Regions from separate parts of the Polaribacter sp. YIW18 genome, predicted to be linked through region 1. Evidence: riboswitches for the same ligand, from Rfam matches in the RefSeq annotation. Region 1 holds a riboswitch; each other region holds the start of a gene.
What was found. Region 1 has a riboswitch for S-adenosylmethionine ahead of AC2D6T_RS02850 (N-formylglutamate amidohydrolase). Riboswitches for the same ligand answer to the same signal wherever they lie in the genome.
Positions count from the first base shown of each region.

Region 2: another riboswitch for S-adenosylmethionine. It lies ahead of AC2D6T_RS07760 (homocysteine S-methyltransferase family protein); the one in region 1 lies ahead of AC2D6T_RS02850 (N-formylglutamate amidohydrolase).
Region 3: another riboswitch for S-adenosylmethionine. It lies ahead of AC2D6T_RS07835 (O-acetylhomoserine aminocarboxypropyltransferase/cysteine synthase family protein); the one in region 1 lies ahead of AC2D6T_RS02850 (N-formylglutamate amidohydrolase).

Region 1 covers NZ_JBXVVE010000002.1:156,928-164,300, reverse strand. The annotation lists gene AC2D6T_RS02880 (helix-turn-helix transcriptional regulator) at 1-252, shown strand, start outside; gene AC2D6T_RS02875 (carboxymuconolactone decarboxylase family protein) at 352-900, shown strand; gene AC2D6T_RS02870 (cysteine hydrolase family protein) at 963-1,697, shown strand; gene AC2D6T_RS02865 (IS6 family transposase) at 1,843-2,505, opposite strand; gene AC2D6T_RS02860 (hypothetical protein) at 3,374-4,411, shown strand; gene AC2D6T_RS02855 (tetratricopeptide repeat protein) at 4,408-4,932, shown strand; gene AC2D6T_RS02850 (N-formylglutamate amidohydrolase) at 5,001-5,750, opposite strand; SAM-I-IV-variant riboswitch at 5,776-5,869, opposite strand; gene AC2D6T_RS02845 (DEAD/DEAH box helicase family protein) at 6,009-7,373, shown strand, end outside.
Region 2 covers NZ_JBXVVE010000006.1:38,472-45,844, forward strand. The annotation lists gene metH (methionine synthase) at 197-2,899, opposite strand; gene AC2D6T_RS07755 (four helix bundle protein) at 3,000-3,254, opposite strand; gene AC2D6T_RS07760 (homocysteine S-methyltransferase family protein) at 3,326-4,324, opposite strand; SAM riboswitch class I at 4,374-4,501, opposite strand; gene cysM (cysteine synthase CysM) at 4,582-5,469, opposite strand; gene epsC (serine O-acetyltransferase EpsC) at 5,475-6,230, opposite strand; gene AC2D6T_RS07775 (2Fe-2S iron-sulfur cluster-binding protein) at 6,236-6,565, opposite strand; gene AC2D6T_RS07780 (NAD(P)/FAD-dependent oxidoreductase) at 6,810-7,373, opposite strand, start outside.
Region 3 covers NZ_JBXVVE010000006.1:55,886-63,258, reverse strand. The annotation lists gene AC2D6T_RS07845 (zinc-dependent metalloprotease) at 1-1,328, opposite strand, end outside; gene metK (methionine adenosyltransferase) at 1,487-2,743, opposite strand; SAM riboswitch class I at 3,116-3,240, shown strand; gene AC2D6T_RS07835 (O-acetylhomoserine aminocarboxypropyltransferase/cysteine synthase family protein) at 3,436-4,710, shown strand; gene thrA (bifunctional aspartate kinase/homoserine dehydrogenase I) at 4,769-7,373, shown strand, end outside.

The DNA of each region.
Region 1 (7,373 bases):
GCAGATCTTTTATTTAAATCCCCAAAAACAATCTCTAACATATTTTCAAAAATAGGAACAAAAACGCCATTAACTTATATTCAAGATCGTAAAATGCTGGAAGCAAAACGATTATTATTCTACACGGACATTCAAATTCAAGAAGTGGCATTTAAAATTGGATACGATGATGTTCAGTCATTTAGTCGATTTTTTAAGAACCAAGAAGGTATTTCTCCTTCAAAATACCGAGAAAAATCTCTTATGGGATAAATCGCCAACTCTAAGGGAAATCTTACCTAATAAAATACTCTATTCTGTTAGCATCTTTGCACTATCAATAATGATAAACAATTATAAAAACAGAATATTATGACACATTTTAATGTACCAACAAGAGAAGAAGTATCTTCTAACAATCAAGATATTTTTGACAACCTAAAAAAAGCAGTAGGTTTTGTTCCTAACCTTTATGCAACCATTGCATATTCAGATACTGCTTTAGGCAATTATTTACAATTTCAAAATGCAAAAACATCACTTTCTAATAAAGAAAAGGAAGTTGTAAATTTAGTAGTTAGTCAAGTAAACGGCTGTAGCTATTGTCAATCTGCTCATACAGCAATTAGTAAACTAAATGGTTTTACCGAAGAACAAATTTTAGAATTAAGACAAGGATATTTTTCAAGTAACGAAAAATTTGATGCACTTGTTAAGGTTGCAAAAGCAATTACCTTAAACAAAGGAAAAGTTGATGACGCAACACTTGATGCGTTTTTTAATGCTGGCTATTCAAAAGGAACTTTAGTTGATGTAATTCTAGCAGTAGGCGACAAAGTTGTAATGAACTACTTACACAATTTAACTAAAATCGATATTGATTTTCCAGTAGTTCAAGAATTAGAAACAATACAAGCATAAATAAAAACGGTATTTAAATTATAATACCATCACAAAATAATTAATTTTTAAACAGATAAAAAATGAAAAAAATAGCATTAACATTAACAGTAGTATTAGCAAGTATAACAAGTATATTTGCTCAATTACCAGATCCAGGATTTACAGTAGATGAAAATACTGCAATTGTAATTACAGATCCTCAAAATGACTTTTTAAGCCCAGATGGAGTAACTTGGGGAGTTGTTGGAGAAAGTGTAACAGCAAACAACACGGTAGACAATATCGAAGCTCTTTTTAAAGTAGCAAAAGAAAAAGGAATTACAGTATTTGTATCACCTCATTATTATTTTAAACACGATCATTCTTGGGAAATTGAAGGTGCCTTAGAAGTATTAATGCACAAAATTGGAATGTTTGACAGAACAGATGCTTTATCAACAGAAGGCTTTGAAGGTTCTGGTGCTGATTGGTTAGATAAGTACAAGAAATATATCGATGGAGATAATGTAATTGTTACAAGTCCTCATAAGGTTTATGGTCCAGAATCTAACGATTTAGCATTGCAATTACGTAAGCACGGATTTAGCAAGGTAGTTTTAGCAGGAATGTCTGCTAACCTATGTACAGAATCACATATGAGAGATTTAGTTGAGTCTGGCTTTGATGTCTCTGTTGTAAAAGATGCAACTGCAGCTGCAATATTACCAGGAATGAATGGATATGAAGCAGCTCTTGTAAATTTTAGAATGATTGCTAGTCATGTTTTTACAACTGAAGAAGCTGTAACAGAATTGAAAAAGTACACTAAAAAATAAATCTCAATAAAATTTATTTTTATGAAAGTGAGGGCTTTATGGCTCTCACTTTTTTTGTTTTATATTATAATTCTTAATATTAAAGAAAACGGATTCTGTCGCATCTGCTAAAATTAAGCATCAAGTTTTAAACTAATTTAATTTTTTAAGAAGCTAATGATATAAATGATTTGTAGGTTGAACTTTCAGGGTTCACCAGTTGATTTTTCTTTATCATTCTAACTACTTCTATTCCTGATATGGTTCTCTTTGCTGATTCAAATTCTTTAAAACCTAGACCTAGCATAATACGCCACTTTATCATTCGATGGTCTTGTTCTACAATATTATTGAGGTATTTGCATTGCCTTATTTTTATGTTTGAATAGTTTCTTCGATTGTATAGTTTTATCGCAGCCTTATTCGCCCCACTCTTATCTATATTTATAAGTTCTGGATTAACATTATTCTCTATGGCTTTGATTAAAAATTTCTGTGCAGATATACGTTGTCTTCTTTTAGTTAACAAAAAGTCTACAGTATTCCCTTCTTTATCAACTGCTCTGTATAAATATCTCCACTCACCCTTTACCTTAATATAGGTTTCATCTAGTCTCCACCTTTTCCCAACTAATTTTTTTCTCTTTTTGAATTGTTGTTCTAAAAGAGGTGTGAATTTGAATACCCAGCGTTGAATAGTAGCATGATCCACTTTGACTCCTCGGATAGATAAAAGTTCTTCTACATCTCTATAGCTAAGACTAAACCTTAATTTGAAGTAAACAGCTTGTAATATGATTGCTTTAGGAAAACAGTGACCTTTGAACATCTTTTTTGTTGTAAATTTAAAAAATTTGATTTTTCCTTACATTAGCTGCGACAGAACCGATGTAAAATAAATTACCTCATTAAAACTGATACTAAATATTCATAATCAGTCATTTCAAAATAAACTTACTCAATTTTGGAATAAAGAAACAGAGGTTATTAGTTCTTGGAAGAAAACACCTAAACGATTTGAATCAATCTTTGTTACACTATAACTAAACTTAGGCTTTATAAAAACGGTAAAATTTTTAGTGTGACATTTGTTAAAAAAAAAATAAATGCGGAAAATCACTTAATTTAAATACGGAAAACCGAAACCTATAAAAAAAAACGTATTTTAGCCAGTAAAATAAATTAAAATGAAAAAAAAAATATGAGCAATTAGCGGATGTTAAATTTAAGCTTAGAGAAAGTTTATGTAAGCTCCTAGATGCTGTAAAAGAAAATGAAGGTAAAGAATTAAAAAAATATCTTTTAAGAGATATTGAAATGAAAGTTAGAGAAATAGAATATCACTAGCAAAGTTAAATATATTTAGAGGCTTGTATCTTTTCATTGAGAATAAGTTACTAAAAACTTAAATCATGTTGTTCGGAATATACAGAAAAAAAACCATAAACGGAGTATGCAAAATTTCAAAAAAAAAAAAAAAAAAATTAAATATTTTAAAACCTTATTAATTGTAATCGGACTTTAATCACTACACAAACATTTTCACAGAACTATACATACAAGCGAGATGCTTTTGACAAACAAAAAATAAATATCCTAGACAGTTATGGTAATGAAGTTGGTTATTATAAAGTAGATGCATTTGATAACAAAAAAATTTTACTAATAAGAGTGCTAAACTTATAAAACAAAATTTTATGTTTATAAAACAAAACTTTAAATTCGTTTTTTTAATCTTTCTTTTTATTTCAAATATTCAAGCACAAGATTTTTACTTAGACGGATCAACAGATTCAAAATCTATTTATAAAATTATTGACCCTAAGTGGTTAAGTATCTCACAGTCTGAAGCAAATTCTTTTTTAATTAATTCTGGTTTCAAAAATATTTCAGTTCAAAAAAATGCAGAGTATACTTCTTATACTGGAAGCTTTAATGAAAGTAAAAAATATACTTTTTATAGAACCTTAATGTTTAAAAATTTTCAGTGTGCTGCATATACAGATGAAGTTGTTATGGTAAGAGAGTGTGCAGAATGCATGACAAGTAAAATCTTAGCAAACAATAGCTATAACATTCAAATGAAAAAAAGTGCTTCCTCTTTTGACAAGGAACAAAAACAACTTTTTATAAATGAAATAAAAAAAAGTTTTAAAAAAGACGGAATAACTGACTTTATTGAAATTTTCAATTATCAAGATAATTTTAATATAACAAAGAATATAAATAAAAATAGTTATCATATTGTTAGACATGCGTCTTTAGAAAAGATATTAAATTCAAACGCATATAAAATGACAGTAACAAAATCAATTATTTCAAATGTTACAGGAGTAATAGTTGGTGAAAGATCTTTAGATAAAATAAATACTTTTGATCTACCTGAAATGGTTAGGTTATTTCTTGAGGATTGTAAAGATCATGGGATTGAATTAAAGCAATCAAACATAGTTGCTGAGTTTAAAGAGTTAGAAGAAAATATATTAGGACTGAGTTATGGGAGGAACGATGATAAACTAATAAAAGTTTATGTAGATCCAGTAAAATGGTCTAACGCATCAAAACCAAAAAAATGGTACCTAATATATCACGAATTAGGTCACGATGTATTAAATCTTTCTCATGGTAATGGGGGAAAAATGATGTTTAATTTTATAGATAGATCATATTCATGGGAAGAATTTAATAATGATAAAGAAATAATGTTTAAATTTTATAACAAATACTACAAATGAGAATATTTACATTCATTATTATATCGGTTTTCTCTCATACCTATTTATACTGTCAATCGGACTCTTTAGAAGATATTGTGAAAGCTGGACATTATGTTAAATTGGGTCTAAAACAAGCTAGCCAAGGAAGTCATAAAAATGCAATCTTAACATTAAGCCAAGCACTTAAAATAAGACCTAATGATAAAATTATATTATATGCTAGAGGTAACTCTTACATGCAAACTTATGATTATAAAAATGCTATAAATGATTTTAGTAAATCTATTGAAATAGATCCATCCTTTGAAGATGCATATTTTAATAGAGCTTTAGTTTACACAAATTTAAAAAATCATAGAAAAGCGATAAAAGATTTTTCCAAAGTTATAGAGTTAAATCCAGAAGATTCCGAATCTTATTACAAAAGAGGTGTTAATTTTGGTTTTTTAGGAGATACTACTTTAGCTTGTTATGATATAGAAAAAGCGAAGTCATTAGGGTATATAATACCTGAATCAATTTCAGCCATTTGTAAATAATAATTTTTAGTCTTAACTGCACCTAAAAACAAATTAAAAAAAATATAATTATTATTTTATTATTTTCCTTAATATGTATAGATTTTAGTTTTCTTTAATAATTTTAAGTATTCTTGAACTACTTCTTTAATTTTTTCATAACCATCTGACTTTTCTGTTCCTGATAGGTATAGCTTTCTATTCACCTCTAGCATTATAGACTGTACCATTTCATATTTTTTATAGTATTCCATTGGAACTATAGTTCCACTATAAGGCTCGTCAATACCCAAACTATACCCTAGTTCCTCAAAGTATCTCTTAGATAACTCAATAAGCTTCTTTGGGGTGTGGAAACCGTCTGTTCCAATATTAAAGTCAGGTCTAAAAGAGGACTTGTTAACAGCGCAATTAAATGATTCTTCAGGGAATGAATGACAGTCCACAATCAAACACTCCCCCTTGGCTTCGAGGCTTGATTTAACAAGGTTTAAGAGCTTTTCGTGGTGCTTTCTATAATAGTCTTGGAGTATTGTTTTACGTAGTTCTGGAGTTACTGTACGAAGCGTATCGCCATTGTCAAACTTCTCATAAAGAGCTCCCATACCAAACTTCGCCATTTCCTCTTGGCTATCGTCTTCAAAGCGTTCTACATCGCAGAATATTCTAGAGAATGGTGTTATAACCTTATCATCAGTCTCGGTTCCAAATAGGTCGTCTGTATACCAGTCAGTTAATTTCCCAATCTCTTTGGTAATTTTTTGTTTGTCATCGACATATCCATCAAAGAATGGGATAGCGGTTGATGAGTGTGGAATGTGTAGTATTAATTTTCTCATACAAATAGTTTTATTTGTACTTTGATAAAGACGTTTATTGTGACGTAATGTCCGTATTGTCTTACCACCGTGGAGACTTCTCTCGGTTGGTACCTATTTTTAGGTTCAAAATACGGTTAAAATTACTTATTTTAATTGTAATTGAGATACTTCATTTTAATTTATCTTAAATTAAATTTAATTTTTAATGAAAATCTACTTGTATAACATTGTTGTTATATTTTTTTTATATTTGATTTGAAATGAAAAAGAATTTAAATGCCTCAATCACAAAAAACATTAGAATTTCTTCAAAAACTTAAGGATAAAGGTCATTGGAATGATGACTATGATTATTCTGAGGTTGAGTATAAAAATGCTCACACTAATATCAAAATAATTTGCAATAAACACGGAGTTTTTTCTCCGAAACCAATGAGTTTAATAAAAGGTTCAAAATGTTTAAAATGTAGTATTAATGATAGAAAAGGTAAATCAAAATACTCTTCAAATGAAATAGTTGAAAAATTCAAAGAAATACATAATAACTTATATGATTATTCAAAAGTAGTATATAAGACAACCCATTCAAAAGTCAAAATAATTTGCAAGGAACACGGTGTCTTTGAACAATCACCAAAGTCTCATTTACGGGGTAGTGGTTGCCCTAATTGCCATGGCTCAGTAAATTACAACACAACCTCCTTTTTGAACACCCTCAAGAGTAAAGGTTATTGGAACGATGATTACGACTACACTGAAGTCATTTATGTTAACGCAAAGACGCCTGTAATTCTATTTAATAAATTAACAAGAACACGTCACAAAGTTAATTCATTTTCATTATTAAATAAAAATTCAAAATGTGTCATTCAAAATGCTATTGATAAAACAGACTTTTTTATAAAATCTTCAAAATTAATTCATGGTGATATTTATGATTATTCATCAACAAAATATGTTCCGGGTAAAAAAGTTAAAATAGGATGTGCTAAGCATGGTGTTTTTGAACAAGCACCAAGCAAACATCTTAATGGTTCTGGTTGTAATTCATGCGGAAATGAATCCATAGGAAACAAATTAAGAAGTACTGATGAAGAAGTTATTCAAAAATTTAAAATTATTCATAGTGATTTATACGATTACTCATTAGTAAAATATTCAAATACTCATGAAAATGTTAGTATAGTTTGCAAAATTCATGGTGTTTTTGAACAATCACCTGGTAGTCATTTAAGTGGCTCAGGATGCCCAACTTGTAACAGAGGTTGGAGTACTAAAAGTGTTGTTAATTTTGTTAATGACATCCAAAATGAGGACATACTAAATATGGACCCTGTAGAGCTTAATATGCTTATTGCTCAGGGTAAACTTCCAAAAGAGTTCGAGGAGTTAGTTTTTACTCTTGAGGGAACCAAAGAAAACTCTCTAAAAACACTTAAAGAAAAGTTAGGGATTGATGAAGAGGAAGAGTTAAGCGAAGATAGAACAGAAGAACTCTCAGATAAATTACTGGAGTTAACCTCAGCCTATGACGATGAGTTAAACGATGCCATCTCTGCTATAGAAGCGCCATCTATTGAAGATGTGGAATACTCTGAGCAAGAGCAAAAAAAGCGTCAAGGTCTACCAAGTATTTCTAAT
Region 2 (7,373 bases), on a different contig from region 1:
CTAAACTTTTAACGCTAAACTTATTTTTTGGGCGTTCCCTAAAGGTCGCGCTTTACATTATATCTTTTTTGCTTTGTTCTCGTTACAAATTTTTCGTTCCTCAAAATTCACTCTAACTGACAGCCAAAAAGGATGCCATTTCAATCGCTAAAGCAAAACTCACTCTTGCTTTAAAAGCCTGTAAGGTCTAAAAAAACTATTCTTCTGCCAAATTAGGATGCAACCATTTTTTCGCTTTTTCTAATGTAATTCCTTTTCTTGTTGCAAAATCGGTTACTTGATCTTCTGTAATTTTACCCAAACCAAAATATTTGGATTCTTTGTTAGCAAAGTAATATCCAGAAACTGCTGCTGCTGGCCACATGGCTAAACTTTCTGTTAAGCTAACTCCTATTTGATTTTCTACATCTAGTAACTTCCAAATTATTTCTTTTTCTAAATGATCTGGACATGCAGGATAACCTGGTGCAGGTCGAATACCTTTGTAATTTTCTTTTATTAAATCTTCATTGGTTAAAGCTTCATCTATAGCATACCCCCAATGTTTTATTCTTATTTGTTTGTGTAAATATTCTGCAAAAGCTTCTGCAAGCCTATCAGCTATAGCTTGCGCCATAATTGCATTGTAATCGTCTTCTTTTGCTTTGTAACTGTTGGCCAATTCTTGTGCGCCAAAAATAGCTACACAAAATGTACCAATATAATCTGTTTTTTTTGTTTCTTTTGGTGCAATAAAATCGGCTAATGCTAAATTAGGGATTCCTTCTCTTTTTTTAAGTTGTTGTCTTAAAGTTCTAAAAACGGCAATTTCTTTGCCTTTTTTATGAACAGAAATATCATCATGGTTAATTGAGTTTGCTTCAAACAAGCCAAATATTGCTTTGGGTTTTAGCAATTGTTTTGCTATAATTTCTTGCAACATTTTTTGAGCATCGTTAAACAATTCTGTGGCTTGTTCGCCAACCAAATTGTCTGTTAAAATAGCTGGGTATTTACCATGTAAATCCCAACTTCTAAAAAACGGACTCCAATCTATAAAGGGCAACAATTCTTTTAAACTTAGTTGTTCTAAGGTTTGAATTCCAAGTTCGTTTGGCTTTTTTATTTCTGTGGTTTCCCAATCTATTTTATACTTACGTTTTCTGGCAGCTTCAATGGAAATATATGATTTTTCTTTCCCACGTTTTAAAAACTTGGTTCTAAATTCGTCATAATCTTTTTTCAATTTTGCAGTATATAAATGGCTCGATTTTTTGTTTAATAAATCTCCTACAACTGTTACGGCTCTTGAGGCATCATTAACATGCACTACGGCATTTTTGTATTGTGTATCTATTTTTACTGCTGTATGTGCTTTAGAAGTAGTTGCACCACCAATTAATAGAGGAACTTCAAAATTTTGACGTTGCATTTCTTTTGCTAGATACACCATTTCATCTAAAGATGGTGTTATCAAACCACTTAAACCAATAGCATCTACTCTTTCATCTATAGCTGTTTGTATAATTTTTTCTGGTGGAACCATCACACCTAAGTCTACAATTTCGTAATTATTACAAGCCAAAACAACACTCACAATATTTTTACCAATATCATGCACATCCCCTTTCACAGTTGCCATTAAAATTTTACCAACGGGTTCTGATTTATCAGATTTTTCAGCTTCAATAAATGGATTTAGATACGCAACAGCTTTTTTCATCACTCTTGCAGATTTTACTACTTGAGGCAAAAACATTTTTCCTGCTCCAAATAAATCACCTACTACATTCATACCAATCATTAAATGACCTTCTATGACTTCGATAGGTGCCTCAGCTTCTTGTCTTGCTTGTTCTACATCTTCTATAATAAAAGCGTCAATACCTTTTACTAAGGCATGTGTAATTTTTTCTTGCAATGTATTTTCTCTCCAAGATAAATCTGCACCAGCTTCTTTTTTAGACCCTTTTACAGTTTCTGCAAAATCTAAAAGACGTTCTGTGGCATCTTCTCTTCTGTCTAAAATTACGTCTTCTACATGTTCTAATAAATCTTTTGGAATATCATCATAAACCTCTAACAAAGCAGGGTTTACAATACCCATATTCATTCCGTTTTTTATAGCATGATATAAAAACACAGAGTGCATTGCTTCACGAACACCATTATTTCCTCTAAACGAAAATGATACGTTACTTACACCACCACTTACAGAAACATTGGGTAAATTTTCTCTTACCCACTTTGTTGCTTGTATAAAATCGATTGCATTTCTTTTGTGTTCATCCATACCTGTTGCTACAGGAAAAATATTTAAATCGAAAATAATATCTTCGGATGCAAAATTTACTTTATTAACTAAAATATCATAAGAACGTTTGGCAATTTCGATGCGTCTTTGGTAATTATCTGCTTGCCCAACTTCGTCAAAAGCCATTACAATTACGGCTGCTCCATAACGTTTTATTTGAGTGGCCTCCCAAATAAATTTTTCTTCTCCTTCTTTTAAAGAAATGGAGTTTACCACACATTTTCCTTGTACCACTTGCAGTCCAGCTTCTATGATTTCCCACTTGGAACTATCAATCATTATTGGTACTCTACAAATATCTGGTTCTGCTGCAATTAAATTTAAGAAACGAACCATGGCTTGTTTTCCATCAATTAAGCCGTCATCAAAGTTAATATCGATAATTTGTGCACCACCATCTACTTGATGCCTTGCAATATCAAGAGCCTCGTCAAATTTTTCTTCTTTAATTAAACGTAAAAACTTACGAGAACCTGCGACATTTGTTCGTTCTCCAACGTTTATAAAATTGCTGTTCTCGGTTAGAACTAGTGGTTCTAATCCAGACAATTTCATGTAACGTTTTTGGTTAATAGTTATTGGTTGTTGGTTGTTGGTCTCACTCATACTTATAATTTTTTATAATAATTAATAAAACCATTTAATAATTTCTTGCATGAAATCACTTTTTCTAAAATAATTTTTAAATCTTCCTTTGACATATAATCTAAATAAAAGATAAATACAATTGTGTTTCAACTTCTTGTAAAGAATCTTTAGCGATGTATAAAAAATGAATTGTTTCTTTGTTTGAAAGTCTTCCAATGCCTTCTGCGATATTAGAAGGGACAGAAACCACAGATCTTCTAATTTGATTTGTTAATCCATATATTTCTTCTTTTGGAAATTTTTTTGTTAGAAGATATACTTTTTTTACAAGTTCTCTGGAATATTTCCAAACGTCTAAATCTCTATAATTCATATTATTAAATGGTTTTTGGTTGTAAGTTTATATTTTATGGTATTTTGGCGTCAACCAAAAACCAATAACCACTAACCAATAACTAATTTTCTAGGTTGATACTTTTTGGCAATATTTGCGATCACTTTTATATGTTCTGGAGATGTACCACAACAACCACCAATAATATTAATTAAATTTTTCTTTAAATATTCTTCTATTTGCTCGCCCATTTCTTCTGGAGTTTCATCATATTCACCAAAAGCATTTGGCAAACCTGCATTGGGATGAGCAGAAATTGCAAAGTTTGTTTTATTAGCAATTGCCTCTAAATGAGGTTGTAATAAATTGGCTCCCAAAGCACAATTAAAACCCACAGATAATAATGGTATATGGGAAACAGAAATTAAAAAAGCTTCTGCTGTTTGCCCTGATAAAGTTCTACCTGAAGCATCTGTAATGGTGCCGCTTAACATGGTTGGAACTTCTATATTTCTTTCGTCTTTTACTTCTTCTATTGCAAATAAAGCTGCTTTTGCATTTAAGGTATCAAATACAGTTTCTACTAATAATAAATCTGCTCCGCCATCTAATAAAGCTTCTACTTGTTGTTTATAAGCAATTCTTAATTCGTTAAAAGTAACCGCTCTATAACCGGGATCATTTACATCTGGAGACATGCTTGCTGTTCTATTTGTAGGCCCAATAGAACCTGCTACAAAACGTGGTTTTTGTGGTTCTTTTTTTGTAAATTCTTCTGCTACTTCTTTCGCAATTTTTGCTGATTGATAGTTTAGTTCATATACTAAATCTTCCATTTGATAATCTGCCATTGCTATGGTTGTTCCAGAAAATGTATTGGTTTCTACTATATCAGCACCAGCTTCAAAATATTTACCATGGATAGTTTTAATAGCTTCTGGTTGAGTAATAGACAACAAATCGTTGTTACCTTGCAATGGTGTTGGGTAGTCTATAAAGCGTTTTCCTCTAAAATCTTCTTCTGTAAATTTATAGGCTTGCAACATGGTACCCATTGCACCATCTAAAACTAAAATTCTTTTTTGTAATTCTTTGTAAATGTTTGACATTTTCTGATATTTTTATCAATGTATGTCATCAGGAAAGGTAATTTTTTCGCTGTTATCTGTCCCTTTTTATAGGTTACTGAAACAAGTTCAATACAGGTAGAATGTAGCACCTTTCTCAAAAGTGAGAGGTTGCCAAGGCTTCATTGGGTCTAATCCCTCTGCCTTTCATGATAACGTAAATCAATAAGATTATGAACGATAGTACAAATAAAAGGATTATTTTTTTATTTAAAGAATATTATACTTTAAAAAAATACTTATTCGAAAAGTGAAGATGATAGATAACGATCTCCTCTATCGCATACAATGGCAACTACGACACCTTTATCTAATTTTTCAGCTACTTTTATGGCTGTTGCTATAGAACCTCCACTACTCATACCTGCAAAAATACCTTCTTCTGTTGCCAATCTTTTGGTCATAGTAATAGCTTCTTGCTCACTTACTCCAATAACTTGATCTACTTTATTTTTATTAAAAATAGCAGGTAAGTATTCTTCTGGCCATTTTCTAATTCCTGGGATTTTGGCACCATCTTTAGGTTGTGCTCCTACAATGGTAATATTTTTATTTTTTTCTTTTAAAAAATCTGAAACTCCCATTATAGTTCCTGTGGTACCCATTGCAGCAACAAAATGTGTTACTTTACCTTCTGTATCTCTCCAAATTTCTGGGCCTGTAGTTTTATAATGTGCTTTAGAATTATCTGTATTATCAAACTGATTTAATCTAAAATACCCTTTTTTATATTTTAACTCTAAAGCAAAATCTATAGAACCTTCCATACCTAGTTTTTGTGGTGTTAAATGCACTTTTGCACCATAAGCACGCATGGTTTTTACTCTTTCTATAGTTGAGTTTTCGGGCATTACCAATACCATATTTACACCTAAAACTTTTGCCATTAAAGCCAAAGCAATCCCTGTGTTACCACTGGTTGCTTCTACTAAAGTATCGCCTTTTTTAATATTATTTCTTTTCAAAGCTTCAGAAATCATATTATAGGCAGCTCTATCTTTAACACTTCCTCCTGGATTGTTACCTTCTAGTTTTAGTAAAAGTGTAACTCCTTCTTTTTTAAAAATATTTTGAGCTTCCACCAAAGGTGTATTTCCTACAAAATCTATGATACTTTTTGTTTTCATGTGATTTATTTTCTTTGAAAGATTTTATTTTCTGCTTGAACTGTAACTACCGAATCTTTTGAAATTGATTCAGTTACACATACATTGGCTCCAATTACAGAGTTTTCTCCAATAACTACATCACCACCTAAAATTGTAGCATTTGCATAAATGACAACATTGTTTTCTATGGTTGGATGTCTTTTGGTAGATGCCATATTTTTTTTAACTTGGATTCCGCCTAAAGTTACCCCTTGAAAAATGGTTACATTGTTTTTTATTATTGTAGTTTCTCCGATAACAATACCAGTTGCATGATCTATAAAAAAAGATTTGCCAATTTCTGCACCTGGATGAATGTCTGTACCTGTTGTACTGTGTGCAAACTCGCTCATCATTCTAGGTAAAACAGGGATTTTTTGTTTTAATAACTGATTGCTTAATCTATACACTGCAATTGCGTAAAACCCTGGATATGCTAAATAAATTTCTTGTAAACTTTTTGCGGCTGGATCTCTATTTACAGCAGCTTGCGCATCTAAATCTAATTTTTTTCTAATTTTAGGAAATGTATTTTCAAAGGCCAACCAGGAACAGTTTTCATTATCTACCTCTAATCTCTCTAAAATTTTAAAGAATTTATTTTTAGTTTTTACAACATTCTCTTTTTGATAAACCTTATCAAACAAACAATTTAAAAGTTGTTTTGTAAAAACTTCTACAGCGTCTCTTAAACACATACTATAATTTATTACTTGAACTTTTTCTTTTATTTCTTTCATAAAACTTATGATTCTGGTGCTAACTCTACTTCTAAACCGTTAATTTCTGGGGTTATTTGAATTTGACAACCTAGTCTACTGTTATCTTCTACATGAAATGCTTCTGCTAACATCGCGTCTTCATCATCGCTAACTTCTGGTAATTTGTGGTCTGATTTCACATAACATTGGCAAGATGCACACATTGCCATTCCACCACAAATACCAATGGTCCCTTCTTCTGCCAATTCGTAAGAACGAACAACTTCCATTAAGTTCATTGCCATGTCTGTTGGTGCAACTATATCATGTGTTACGCCATTTCTATCTGTTATTTTTATATTGATGTCTTGCATCTGCCTAGTTAATAGTTTTTATAGTTAGCTATGATAACTGTTACCTTTTTGCAAAGTTACAGAAACCTAACAATATAGATTGATTATTTGTTGAAAGAAAGCAATGACTTTTAAGCAAATTTAGCCCACATTGAAATATTTCAAATATCTGTTGATATTTTTATTCTTTATTTTTAAGATTCTTTTATACGCATGTAACAAAAATAAAAAATATAGTAGAAAGCTAGAAATAGCTTCTAAAAATTTAATTGATGGCTTTTACAACTGCTTTTGGCGCTTCTTTTCTTGTTCCGTCAAAACCATCTACACCACCTACAGTAGTATATTTCATTACATATTTTTTATCTGGAAAAATACGTTTATAAGCACTTTGACACATTAGGGTTGCTTCGTGAAATCCGCAAAGAATTAACTTTAATTTTCCAGGATAGGTATTTACATCTCCTATGGCATAAATACCTGGAATATTAGTTTGATAATCTAAAGCATTATTAACTTTAATGGCATTTTTCTCGATTTCTAAACCCCAGTTTCCTATAGGACCTAGTTTTGGAGATAAGCCAAAAAGTGGAATAAAATGATCTGTATCAATCATAAAAGCGTCTTCGCCCTTTTTTTCTACAACCACACCTGATACTTTTTCTGTACCTAATATAGCTTTAACTTCTGCTGGCGTTATCAAGTTTATTTTACCTAAGTTTTTTAATTCTTGTACTTTCTCTACAGAGTCTAAAGCGCCTCTAAATTCATTTCTTCTGTGAATTAAAGTTACTTCTGAAGCAACATCTGATAAGAAGATTGCCCAATC
Region 3 (7,373 bases), on a different contig from region 1:
GAAGATACAAATCGTATTAAACGTCCCATAACTTCTGTTTTAAATTCATTTCCACGTGCATCTGGGTTAATGGCTGCAGTTTGTATAAAGAACCAGTTGTGTAATAATGTCATTACATTATGGTACCAGTTTATATCAGACTCTAAAATTTCTCCAGAACGGGGATCACTTACGTGAGGTCCGTTTGCGTTTGGTATAGGAGAAGCTAAATATCTAATTACAGAATAACGTACATCTTCTGGACTATATTCTGGATCTTCTTCTTTAGTTGGTGCTCTTTTACCAACAATTGCATTTTTAAAACCTGCAGCTTCAAAAGCAACTTGCCAATCGTTTACACCTTGTATAATGTAAGGAACCCACTCTTCTGGTGTTGCTCTATCTACATAATATACAATTTGTTTTTTTGGCTCTACAAGTTCTCCTCTTTTAAACTTCTCAATATCTTCCTCTTTAACTTCTAAACGATATCTGTCTAAATAAGTAACTGTTTTACTTTTTTGAGCTTCTAAGCCATAATCAGTTTGTCCTCTTGCAAACCAACCAACTCGCTCATCAAAATATCTTCGTTTCATTGGTACTTTTGGTAATAAAACCATAGAATTACTCATTTCTAAAGTTATAGACCCTACAGCACTATTAGATGGGGCTTTGTTTGCAAGATATGTTTTTACATGTCTTACTTCTATATTTCTTGGATAGCTACTTACTCTTTCTATGTAAGAACGTGTTTTATCCATTCTTGTAGCTTGGTATCTTTTTCTGTAAAAAGAAGGAAAGCCTAAAGGTTTTACGTCTGTAGAAAATAAAGACGTCGCATCTATTACTGTTGCAGTAGAATCTTTACTAAAAGCTTTAATTGGAAAAGAAAATAAAATAGGTTCTAAATTAGAGTTTACTACCGCTTCATGCACTGGTAAAATTGTATCAGCAACTACATCATGAGATACGACTCTTAATAAGATATTTTTATTTTTTTTCTCCCAGCGTAAAACTTGTGTGTTGGTTTTACCACCACCAAAACCAATATTACTTGCAGTTTTAGCTATTCTTGTAACCATTAACATTTCTCTTCTTAAAAGAGAATCTGGTATTTCGAATAAATAATTATCGTCTTTGGTATGTACTTTAAACAGACCCTCGTCTGTTTTATGCTTTTTAGTTACAACTTTACTGTAAGGTTGAATGTCTCCTTTTTTAGGCTTAGGTTTAGCAGCTGTTTTTGGGGCTTCTTTTTTCTTTTTCTTCCAGAATTGAGCAGCAGTTTCTGTTGAAAAACCGAATACAAAAGCAACTAAAAGAAGTTTGATTAGGACTTTTTTGGTCATTATAAATTTGATTTAAATTAGTATACCCGAAGTTAGGTAAACTGATTAGGATGCATTCTTAAATTTTTGTTAAAGAGATTTGCTTTTTTTTGTTAAAATTCAACACAAAAAAAGCCTTTAGAATGAACTCTAAAGGCTTTAAATAAAGGTTTTATTTTTTAAAGATTAAATGTTTGTTTAATCTTTTCTACATAATCTAATTTTTCCCAGGTAAAGGTTTCTACTTCTTCAGAAACAGTTTCTCCCATTGGATTTGTAAACGTAACTGTTTTAATTTCAGGAGTTCTTCCCATGTGTCCATAAGCTGCAGTTTCTGAGTAAATAGGTGTTCTTAATTTTAAACGTTGTTCTATAAAATAAGGACGCATATCAAAAATACCTGCTACTTTTTTACTAATTTCTCCATCAGTTAAATCTACGTTCGATGTTCCGTAAGTTTCTACATTAATACTTGTTGGTTTTGCTACTCCAATAGCATAAGAAACTTGTACTAAAACCTCTTTACAAAGACCTGCTGCAACTAAGTTTTTAGCAATATGTCTTGTTGCGTATGCTCCAGACCTATCCACTTTACTTGGGTCTTTTCCAGAAAAAGCACCTCCACCATGTGCACCTTTACCACCATAAGTATCAACAATAATTTTTCTTCCTGTTAAACCAGTGTCTCCATGAGGCCCTCCAATTACAAAAACACCAGTTGGGTTTATATGGTAGGTAATATTATCTGTAAATAATTTTTGAATGTGATTTGGTAGTTTTGCAACCACTCTCGGAATTAAAATTTCTACGATATCTTTTTTGATTTTTGCTAACATGACATCATCAGATTTATCAAAATCATCATGTTGTGTAGAAATAACAATAGCGTCTATTCTTTGAGGTTTATTGTCATCAGAATACTCAATAGTTACTTGGCTTTTTGCGTCTGGTCTTAAATAAGTAATATCATTATTTTCTCTTCTTAAAGCAGCCAATTCTTTAAGTAATCTATGAGATAATTCTAACGCCAAAGGCATGTAATTTTCTGTCTCATCTGTTGCATAACCAAACATCATACCTTGGTCTCCTGCACCTTGTTCTTCTGGGCTAGATCTATCTACACCTTGGTTAATATCTGGAGATTGTTCGTGTATGGCAGATAAAACCCCACACGAATTTCCATCAAACATATATTCTCCCTTGGTATAACCAATTTTATTAATTACGTCTCTAGCAATTTGTTGAACATCTAAATAAGTTTTAGATTTGACTTCACCAGCCAAAACAACTTGTCCTGTTGTAACCATGGTTTCGCAAGCAACTTTACTACTTTTATCAAAAGCTAAAAAATTATCTATTAATGCATCAGAAATTTGATCTGCAACTTTATCTGGGTGTCCTTCAGAAACACTTTCTGAGGTAAATAAATATGACATAATATTGTTTTTTTATTTAAAATAATTTAAATGAAAAATAAATTTTGATTGCAAGGTCGCTAAAAGAAGTAGGGATTTACTGCTTTAGCATTTTTTTAATGAGGTTGCAATCAGTTCAAATTTTTCCTCTAAGTTTGGTGCAAAGCTACATTATAAAAATATAATTGAACATAATTTTACAATAATTTTTTTTGATAGTATCATTAATTAAACAATATTAGGCTCTTTATACTTTTCTTTTTAAAGAATGATGAATTTTTTGAGCTTTTAATTAAAGAATCTGTATTAAAATTAAAAAAACTACTTTTTAATTTGGATATTAAATTTTTCTAAACATATATTTGCATTCACAAAGTTCAATAACTTATTGAAATGTTATCAAGAAAGGTGGAGGGATTAGACCCTTTGAAGCCTTAGCAACCCTTTTCAAGAGGAAAAGAAGGTGCTAAATTCTACTTAGTTTCAGATTCATTTATCAGAAATTAGATAGATAACCCAAAACAATTGCACGTTCGTGTAATTGAATAATTCTTAATAACATTTTTCTAGTAAGTACATCAGCAAAAAAAAGAATCTGATGCATTTGACTTTTGGTTTAATCAGAAATTGATTCACAATTTAAAAATTGTGTTTCTTTTAAAAACTGTTCCTGAACAGACAGGAATTTAAATTAACTCAAAAAAAATAGAAAAATGAGTACACAAAAATTAGCAACCAATGCGTTGCACGCAGGACATGATGTAGCAGCCAATGGAGGTACAAGAGCAGTGCCAATTTACCAAACATCATCGTATGTTTTTAACAATTCAGAACATGCAGCAAATCTTTTTTCGCTACAAGAATTAGGGTTTATTTACACAAGGTTAAACAACCCAACCAATCAAATTTTGCAAGATCGTTTAGCGGCTGTAGAAGGTGGTATTGGAGCTGTAGTTTTTGCTTCTGGTACAGCGGCCATTTCAACTGGTTTGCTAACCTTGTTAAAAGCTGGAGATCATATTGTGGCTTCTAGTAGTTTATATGGTGGAACTTACAATCTTTTAAGCGTTACATTACCAAGATTTGGTATTACAACTACTTTTGTAGATGCTTCAAACCCTGAAAGTTTTGAAACTGCTGTTCAAGATAATACAAGAGCCTTTTTTGTAGAATCTTTAGGAAATCCTAAATTAGATGTATTAGATCTAGAAGCAATTTCTATACAAGCAAAAAAAGCAGAAGTTCCTTTTATAGTTGATAATACAGTAGCAACACCAGCTTTATTAAACCCAATCAAACACGGTGCAAATATCGTAATTCATTCACTTACAAAATATATTGGTGGTCAAGGAACATCTTTAGGAGGCGCAATTATAGATGCTGGAACTTTTAACTGGGCTAATGGTAAATTCCCTGAGTTTACAGAACCATCTGCAGGATATCATGGATTAAAATATCATGATGTTTTAGGAGCAGCATCTTATACTTTTAAATTAATTTTAGAAGGTTTACGTGATTTTGGTGGAGCTTTAAGTCCAACAAATGCATTTAATATTATTCAAGGTTTGGAAACATTGCCTGTTAGAATTCAAAAACATTCAGAAAATGCACTAGAATTGGCAAAATGGTTAGAACAACAAGAGGAAGTTGCTTGGGTAAACTATCCTGGTTTAGAGAGTAATAAATACAATGCCTTAGCTAAAAAATACTTACCAAAAGGGCAAAGTGGAATTGTAACTTTTGGACCAAAAAAAGGTTTTGAAGCTGCAAAAACAATTGCAGATAAAACTAAAATATTCTCTTTATTGGCAAATATTGGCGATACAAAATCGTTAATTATTCATCCAGCAAGTACAACACATCAACAATTAGATGAGGCAGCTCAAGAAAGTGCAGGTGTGTCTCAAGATTTAATTAGATTGTCTGTTGGTATTGAGGATTTAGAAGATTTAAAAGCAGATTTAAAAGCCGCTTTTTCAGAAATATAATTAGAAAAAAAACGAATTTCACAGGTTTTTAAAACCTGTGAAATTTTATACTTTAAATTTGGAATATCCATTACAACATATCAAAATTAAAAATTTTACCACAGAATTGGGGACTAAAATTCCTGAGTTGAATTTAAGTTACCAAATTTTTGGTCAAGATTTAGGTACAGCACCGGTGGTTTTAATCAATCATGCATTAACAGGAAACAGTGATGTTGCTGGCAAAAATGGTTGGTGGATTGATATTGTAGGAAAAGAAAAAGCCATAAATACAGAGGTTTACAGTATTTTATCTTTCAATATTCCTGGAAATGGTTTCGATGGTTTTTTAATTGAAAATTATAAAGATTTTATAGCCAGAGATGTTGCTAGAATTTTTATTGAAGGATTAAAAAAACTTAAAATAAATAAATTATTTGCATTAATTGGTGGTTCTTTAGGTGGTGGAATTGCTTGGGAAATGGTTGCTTTAAATAATAAATTAACGCAACATTTTTTACCCATTGCCACAGACTGGAAATCTACAGATTGGTTAATTGCCAATTGTCAAATACAAGAGCAATTTTTGGTAAATTCTAGTAACCCTGTGCACGATGCAAGAATGCATGCGATGTTGTGTTACAGAACACCAGAATCTTTTAAAGAGCGTTTTCATCGAACTAAAAAAGAAAATTCAGATATTTTTAATGTGGAGAGTTGGTTGTTGCATCATGGCAAAAAGTTGCAAGAACGTTACCAATTATCTTCTTATAAGTTGATGAATCAATTGCTAAAAAGTATTGATGTTACTCAAAATGAAGAAAAAAACAGCAGTCTTTTAGATAAAGTTGAAGCAAATATTCACATTATAGGTGTAGATTCAGATTTATTTTTTACAGCCGAAGAAAACAGAGAAACCCATAAAAAGTTAGCATTAACAAAAGAAAATGTTACCTATAACGAAATAAATTCTGTACATGGTCATGATGCATTTTTAATCGAATATGATCAACTACAGAAAATAATAGAACCTATATTCAATAAAGATTATAGTGCAAAAAAGATGAAAGTAATAAAGTTTGGTGGCAAATCTTTAGCCAACGGAAAAGGATTGCAAAACACCATAGAAATTATTTTAGACAAACATAAAAAAGGCGAAAAGTTTACGGTAGTTGTTTCTGCTAGAGGAACTACAACCAACGATTTGGAGGCTATTTTAGAAAAAGCGGCTAAAAAAGAAGCGTATAAAACAACTTTAGATGCTTTAAAAGCTTATCAACAAGAACCAAGTAAAAAAGTAGATTTTAGTAAAGAATTTAAAACCTTAGAAACTATTTTCGAGGGTGTTTCTTTATTAGGAGATTATAGTAATAAAATTAAAGATGAAGTTTTAGCACAAGGCGAATTATTATCAACAAAATTAGTTGCTAGTTTACTTGAAGAAAAGGGTGTTGTAGCAAAATTTGCAGATACCAGAAATTTAATTATTACCGATGAAAACTTTGGTAATGCACAACCTATTCATGCCTTATCTTCAGAAAATATAATTGCATATTTTAACGAAAATACTAAACCTGTACACATTCTTTCAGGTTTTATTGCATCTAATGAAAAAGGAGAAACCACAACTTTAGGAAGAAATGGCAGCAATTATACTGCTGCTTTAATTGCCAATTATTTAGATGCAGATGAGTTACAAAACTACACGCATGTAAGTGGAATTTTTACTGCAAATCCTGATTTAGTGGCTGATGCTAAAAAAATAGAAAAATTATCTTTCTCAGAAGCCAATGAATTGGCAAATTTTGGAGCAACTATTTTACATGCAAAAACCATTATTCCGTTATTAGAAAAAAATATCAATCTACGTATTTTAAACACTTTTCAAAAAGAAGATAAAGGCACCTTAATTACTGCAGAATCCTCCGAAAAAGGAATCAATTCTATCTCTACAATTAACAATGTTTCTTTGTTAAATTTCGAAGGAAGAGGTTTGTTAGGTAAAGTAGGTGTAGATGCACGTATTTTTAAAGCTTTAAGCGAAAAAAATATAAGTGTAAGCATCATTTCTCAAGGTTCTTCAGAAAGAGGAATTGGTTTAATAATTGACGGAAATCGAGCAAATGAAGCTGTTTTAGCACTGGAAAGAGAATTTGAAAACGATTTTTATGCGCAAGATGTAAACCAGATTTCTATTGTTGACGATGTTGCAGTAATTTCTATAATTGGGCAAGATTTAAGTGAGTTTCATTTACCATACAATGCCTTAATTAAAAACCAAATCACTCCTGTATTATTCAATAATACAGTTACCGGTAAAAATGTGAGTTTGGTAGTTAAAAAAACCGAATTGCACAAAGCAGTAAACGTAATTCATGGACAAGTTTTTGGAGTCGCAAAAAAAGTAAATATTGCCATTTTTGGGAAAGGTTTAGTTGGTGGTACTCTAATACATCAAATTATAGAAAATGCACCTTCTGTTTTAGAGCGTAGAAAAATTCAATTAAATGTTTTTGCAGTGGCAAATTCTAAAAAAATATTGCTAGAAAAAAATGGTGTTACCAAAAATTGGGAACAAGATTTAGAAGAAAAAGGCGAAGATACAACTAATGTAAATGATATTATAGAGTTTGTAAAAACACATCATTTTGAAAATTTAATTGCGGTAGATAATACGGCAAGTG